2 linked regions of the Metallumcola ferriviriculae genome follow. The protein of the gene in region 1 interacts with the protein of each later gene in a pairwise test. Links are inferred from orthologs where the notes say so. Each region holds a gene or a part of one and is shown on either strand. Other genes may lie near its edges.

Region 1 (3,236 bases):
GCGAAAGTTGCTCCTGATTGAAGCCATAAAGCACATAGGTTTGATCTTTATTGCTGTCCTTTGCTTTTGCCAATACATAACGCTGCCTGTCGTCATCAAAGTATATACGGGCATAATGCCCGGTGGCAATCAAGTCCGTGCCTATCGCCAGGGCCTTTTGCAGCAATGCTTCAAACTTAACGTGTTGGTTGCAGGCGATACATGGGTTTGGTGTTCTGCCTGACAAATAGTCTTCGATAAAATAATCAATAACTTTTTCCTTGAAGTAATCCCTAAAGTTCATTACGTAATAGGGAATCCCCAGCTTGTCGGCCACAGACCGGGCGTCATCCACCGCAGACAGCGAACAACATGACCCTTCTATCTCGGGATGCGGTTGATCAGCAGGCCAAATTTGCATGGTTACTCCCACAAGATCGTAGTCGCTTTCTTTTAAGAGAGCAGCGGCAACAGAACTATCCACGCCTCCACTCATGGCCACCAATATTTGTTTTGTCATATGTCCCACCTCAAAAAATCAGGGGGCTTAAAGCCCCCCTAGCTTGCCTGCTTCTGCTTGTAATCTTCAATAGCTTTGTGCAGTGCATCCGCTGCCAAATTTGAACAGTGCATTTTGGCCGGCGGTAATCCATCTAATTCCTCTGCAACATTTTTATTACTTATTTTCAATGCCTCTTCAATAGTTTTCCCTTTCACCATCTCAGTTACCATACTGCTGGTTGCAATTGCTGCTCCGCAGCCAAAAGTTTTAAACTTTACATCGGTAATAATATTATTCTCTACCTTAATGGAAATTTTCATGATATCTCCGCAGGTAGGGTTCCCCACTTCGCCGCTGCCGTCAGCATTATCAAGTTCCCCAACATTGCGCGGGTTGGTGAAATGATCCATTACTTTTTCACTGTACATGCTCATAACACTCCTTCTGCTTGCAAGCTTCCTTGCGTTGATATAAGGGAGACATAGACCGCAGCCGCTCCACTATCTCCGGTAATACTTCCAAAACATAATCAATATCTTCTTGTGTGTTGGAACCGCCCAGTGTCATGCGCAGTGAACCATGAGCAATTTCATGAGAAAGCCCGATGGCTAGCAAGACATGGGACGGGTCCAAAGAGCCTGAAGTACAGGCCGACCCGCTGGATGCGGCTATTCCCTTCATATCCAGACTTAATAATAATGATTCACCTTCAATGAAGCGAAAGCTGATGTTGGCGTTACCGGGAAGACGTTTGGTACGGTGTCCGTTGATACGAATATCAGGAATTCTTTCTTCAATGCCCGTTACCAACTTGTCCCTTAATCCGGAGAGACGCTTCATTTCCCCTTCATAATCCCTAGCCGCTATTTCCGCCGCTTTCCCAAAACCCACAATACCCGGCATATTCTCGGTACCCGGGCGCCGCTTTTTTTCCTGTCCGCCACCCAGTGTAAAGGAAGGTACTTTAACGCCTTTTCTGATATATAAACAACCGGCACCTTTGGGGCCATATATTTTATGAGAGGATGCAGTCAATAAATCAACATTCATCTGCTTGACATCTACGGGTATTTTACCATAGCTTTGTACCGCATCTACATGAAAGATAATTCCCTTTTCTCGGGTTATGGCACCTATTTCCTCCACCGGTTGAATAGTACCGATTTCGTTATTAACATGCATAATGCTGATAAAAGTGGTATCTTCTCTAATAGCTCGCTCCACCTCAGCCACGCTGACCAAACCCTCTTCATCAACCGGCAGGTAAGTGACCTCAAAGCCGTTCTTTTCCAAATGCTTAAAAGCATCTAATACAGCATGATGTTCAACCTGGGAGGTAATGATATGCTTGCCTTTTTTCTCGTTGGCATGAGCACTGCCAATAATGGCCATATTGTCCGCCTCAGTCCCACCGCTGGTAAAAATAATTTCCTTTGGGTCAGCTCCCATCAAAGACGCGACCTTTTCCCGTGCTTCCTCTAGTCCTTTTTTAGCTTCCCTGCCGAAACTGTGAATACTGGAGGGATTACCCCAAACATCAGTTAGGTATTTGTTAATAACGTCAACCACTTCCGGATGTACCGGCGTGGTGGCACTATGATCCAGATATACTTTACGCACTGCTATGACGCCTCCTTAAATGTAATACATGTAATAATCGTTTTCTTGACGCGCCTTTGCCGCATCATCGCACATATCCTGCAGTGTGATAGAATCCAACACTTCAGTAATACTGTCCCGTACTCTTTTCCAGATAGTTTTGGTAATACAGCTCTCCCCCCGGGAACATTCTTCCGGGTCCTCTTCACTGACGCAATCCATGGGGGCGATCGGGCCTTCCAAAACTCTGATAATGTCCCCTACTCTAATTTCTTTCGGTTCCCGGGCCAACAGATACCCGCCCTGGGCACCGCGAATACTTTTGACTAAACCCGCCTTACGCAGTCCCGCGATCAACTGCTCAAGATAGTGCTCAGATATCTCCTGTCGCTCCGCAACGCTCTTCAGCGAGATGGGACCTTCTCCGTAGCGCTGCGACAAGTCAAACATGGCTCTGAGGCCGTATTCTCCTTTGGTGGAAAGCTTCATATCCTCACCTCTTTTGTAAACCCTACTAATTTCCTCGGTATTAATATCATAGCAAATCCCTTATGGTTTTGTCAATGGTAAAACCCGACTCAATCACTCTGATTTATTATTAATTTTCCTTATGCCAACATATTTATACAAGCAAAGCTTATCTGTGGTGTTTGAGCAAGCAGCATTATCAGGATTTCCGTTATTAAAAAGCGATAGAAAAAACGGCCGGGTTAACTTTCTTCACCCTGGCCGTCTGGCTTATAAAATTTTTGCCCCACCAAGTTATCGGGCAAATACTGTTGTTCTACATAATGCCCAGGAAACTGATGTGGGTATTGATAGTCCCTGCCATGACCCAGCACCTTGGCTCCCGAGTAATGACTATCCCGAAGATGTAACGGAACCGGTTGGGCCCGCTGGTCATTCACCGCTAAAAATGCCCTGTCCACAGCTTCAATTACCGAATTGCTTTTGGGTGCCTTGGCAATATAAATAATTGCTTGGGCAATAGGTATCCGTGCCTCTGGCATACCTAGCCATTCCAAAGCATTGGCGGCAGCATGAGCTAAAAGCATGGCTCTTGAGTCCGCTAAACCCACATCTTCTGACGCATGGACAATCAGACGACGAACCAAGAAACGTGGTTCCTCACCAGCTTGCACCGCCCTGGCAAACC
Region 2 (2,987 bases), 130 kb from region 1 along the record:
GGTAACCCCAGGAATATCTAGCCCGTTTTTAAGAATTGTCTCTTGTAACGCCGTCTCAATTATCATCTGGTCGGCATCAACGCCGGTTAAGGTCTTTTCAAGTTCCACCAACGCTTCCTTAGGGTTAATAGTAAAATCTCCACTAATACTCGCATTTTCAATTATACCTTCGCAGTAACTAACCGTGGTAGATATCAAACCACCGGTAGCCTTATAATTACCTTGGCCTACGAAAGTCCCGGACTTAACTTTGACCGCCTGATGTCGTTGGTGCCTTTCCTCAAAAAGAAACTTTTTTGCAGTCAGCTTTTCTTCCACGGCCCGCATCTCATCCTTAATCTCCCTGGTTAATTCCGAGGGCTCAAGCGGCCCCAATATCTTTTCAAACTCTTGCACCAATGATTGTTCTACCTCTGCCCGATCCGGCATTTGGCCCAGTTCAAGTGCTAAAGTTGACATGCCCTGTGCCATAGTTTTCTGCACCTTATCCCGAAATTTTTCGTCGGGCACCCGTAAAATTTTTACCATGGTGTCGATGTCAAAATCTAAGATTATGCTGCCGACAAACACCATACAGTCACTGATGTTTGCGCCGCCTTCACCGGCAATTTTTTTCCCTTCCGGCGTAATCAAATCGTTCACCGGCTTAAACCTCGCCTCCACTCCAAAATGTCGATATGTGTTAATGGGCGGTTGGGAAAATAGGCGGTAAAGTTGGTCAACGCTGGCAGGAAAGTTAGGATTATCCTTCTTCATAACTACATGATAGAAAATTTGGTTTTTGTCCAGCAGTACAGTGCCGCCGCCAACTTCGCGCCGAATAACGGGTAGGCCCATCCGTCGGCATGCTTCTACGTCTAATACCCGCTGGGTATCCTGAAAATAGCCCACACTCACCAAAGGCTGTTCAGGCGAAACCAGTACCAGTGCTTCAATATTCAAGCGCGCCAAGGCATGAAAGACCGTCATTGCTTCATATCCTGGAACTATACCCAGTTTAAATAGCTTCATGATGAGCCCCCGTTCGTTAATTAAAATAAAATCTTAGTAATTATATAAATTTAGTAAGTTAGATAAATAAGGAAAACTTGGATTCGGATGCCTCATTTAAAAATGCGGCAACACCACCGTATTCAATACCGTCAATCAAGTCTTCTTTGGGTATTTCCATTACATCCATGGACATTGTACAGGCCACCATTTTTATATCTAGTTCCTGAGCCAACTCCAAAAATTCCGGTAGGCTTTGCACCTTTTTACTTTTCATTTGTTTTCGCATCATCTTCGAACCCATACCACCCATATTTAAATTGGAAAGAGGCAGCTTATCCGGTCCGCCGGGCAGCATTTTGTCAAACATCTTACCCAGTATGGTGGATGCTCCCTTTTTGGGACCCTTTTTCTTCAGCATACTGACTCCCCAGAAAGTAAAGAATAATGTTACCTCCATCCCGGAAGCAGCTGCCCCGGTAGCAATATTCATGGTAGCTAGGGCCTTATCCAATTCACCGCTGAAAACAATAATAGATAGTTTTTCTTGTTCGCTCATGGTTCTCCCCCTCTAACCCTTAGGCTTAAGACTTACGAATATAATACTTTTTGCAGCCGTCTCCCTCTTCGCTGCTGATAAATTCGTTACCAGTCTTTTTGCACCAAGCAGGCACATCGCTGTCTGCACCGGCGTCATCTGCTAAAAGTTCCAACACTTGACCGCTTTCCATTGCCTTGACACCTTTAGATAATTTAACAATAGGCATCGGACATAATAAACCCACAGCATCTACAGTAGTATCAGCTTTCATAGTATTACCTCCCTAGTAAACTTTTTTATATTTAAAAATAAGACCTAAAAAACCAGAAAAATCCACAACCTCAACGCCCGCTGCCTTTGCTTGGTCAGGGGATATACCCCGGGCCTTTAAATCAGCGTCCAAAGCGAAAAACTTGCAGCCTTTTTCTTTAACTTGGTTAGTAATTTCCTTATATTCCTCAGGTGCTGCCTTAATAGCATATACTCCGTCCTGTATCAGAATGACCGCACCCTCATCCTGACCCATTGCCAGTTTTAATGCCTGGCGGTAATCCGGTCGGCTAAAAGGTGCCTTATCCAACATGGTGAGCATTATTATCCCCCCCTAAAACTTAATGACTGCTTCTGTTTCCGCGATCAATTGATCCAGCTGCTTGCGGGTTATTACCTCTCCGGCAATGATATCCCCGGCGTCAATGTTGCGCTCTTGTAAAGACTCATCTAAGACAACCAACCGTGCATCAAAATCCGGCAGGTTAGCGTAGGCCTGCCCCAAAGATTTCATTTCTATGTCCTGCGGGTCTTGCTCCGGCAGGACACAAAAAACACCGTCATCAGCCAGTACTACTACTGTCTCCACGTCTAGGCTAGGTCCTCCGATAGCCAATCGAAAAGCTTCTACAGCAGCAGCCGAACCATACGGCGCACTTTTTAAAAAAAGTAGCATTTTATCCATATTTCTCCCCCCCCTACATGGCAAAGTTAATTACTGCATCTACTTCCATAAGCATATCTGCAAAATCCACAATACTGCCCATCTCAATATCATCAGCGAATGCTTCATCAGTAATACCGCGGAACTTAGAACAAGCGCCGCATGCTGCAATTGCTGCCCCCTTATCAGCAAGAGCTTGTAACAGCTGATTAAGATTTCTTTCATCAGGGGTATCAATATTTTTGTTGGCAGCTATTACACCATCGATGTAAAGGAAAATACTTACTTCATGCCCTTCAGCCAAAGCTGTATCAGCAAGTTTTACCACAGTGTCAGCGTTTTCATAAGTATAGGGCCCTGTCTGCAATACCATGCCTAAATGCGCCAAAGTTATCACCTCCTCAAAATTTATTTTTGCACAAGATAATTATTTCACAAAACCCCTTCGTAGTCAATGCCCTAATTATTCACTGTATATATTTTATGCGTAATGTATCAGCGAAAAAAAATGGCCCTACTCGG

The links.
Region 2: the proteins of nifS (region 1) and MFMK1_RS16000 interact in binary tests that used the Escherichia coli proteins (3 or more experiments, as listed by UniProt). The link is inferred for Metallumcola ferriviriculae from one-to-one orthologs.

What each region holds. Positions count from the first base shown.
Region 1 is NZ_CP121694.1:3,111,453-3,114,688, forward strand. The notes cover bases 1-2,906. They hold nifS (cysteine desulfurase NifS), read right to left. Parts: upstream 2,102-2,906; coding sequence 899-2,101; downstream 1-898. Other genes in these bases: mnmA (tRNA 2-thiouridine(34) synthase MnmA), read right to left, coding at 1-499; nifU (Fe-S cluster assembly scaffold protein NifU), read right to left, coding at 538-909; MFMK1_RS15405 (RrF2 family transcriptional regulator), read right to left, coding at 2,117-2,569; MFMK1_RS15410 (replication-associated recombination protein A), read right to left, coding at 2,791-2,906. Also shown: more of MFMK1_RS15410, read right to left, coding at 2,907-3,236. UniProt on the Escherichia coli protein: Master enzyme that delivers sulfur to a number of partners involved in Fe-S cluster assembly, tRNA modification or cofactor biosynthesis. Catalyzes the removal of elemental sulfur from cysteine to produce alanine.
Region 2 is NZ_CP121694.1:3,244,813-3,247,799, forward strand. The notes cover bases 189-2,845. They hold MFMK1_RS16000 (sulfurtransferase TusA family protein), read right to left. Parts: upstream 1,803-2,845; coding sequence 1,575-1,802; downstream 189-1,574. Other genes in these bases: MFMK1_RS15990 (lipoate--protein ligase family protein), read right to left, coding at 189-1,011; MFMK1_RS15995 (DsrE/DsrF/DrsH-like family protein), read right to left, coding at 1,070-1,549; tusB (sulfurtransferase complex subunit TusB), read right to left, coding at 1,815-2,123; MFMK1_RS16010 (DsrE family protein), read right to left, coding at 2,136-2,486; MFMK1_RS16015 (DsrE/DsrF/TusD sulfur relay family protein), read right to left, coding at 2,500-2,845. Also shown: more of MFMK1_RS15990, read right to left, coding at 1-188; more of MFMK1_RS16015, read right to left, coding at 2,846-2,853. UniProt on the Escherichia coli protein: Sulfur carrier protein involved in sulfur trafficking in the cell. Part of a sulfur-relay system required for 2-thiolation during synthesis of 2-thiouridine of the modified wobble base 5-methylaminomethyl-2-thiouridine (mnm(5)s(2)U) in tRNA.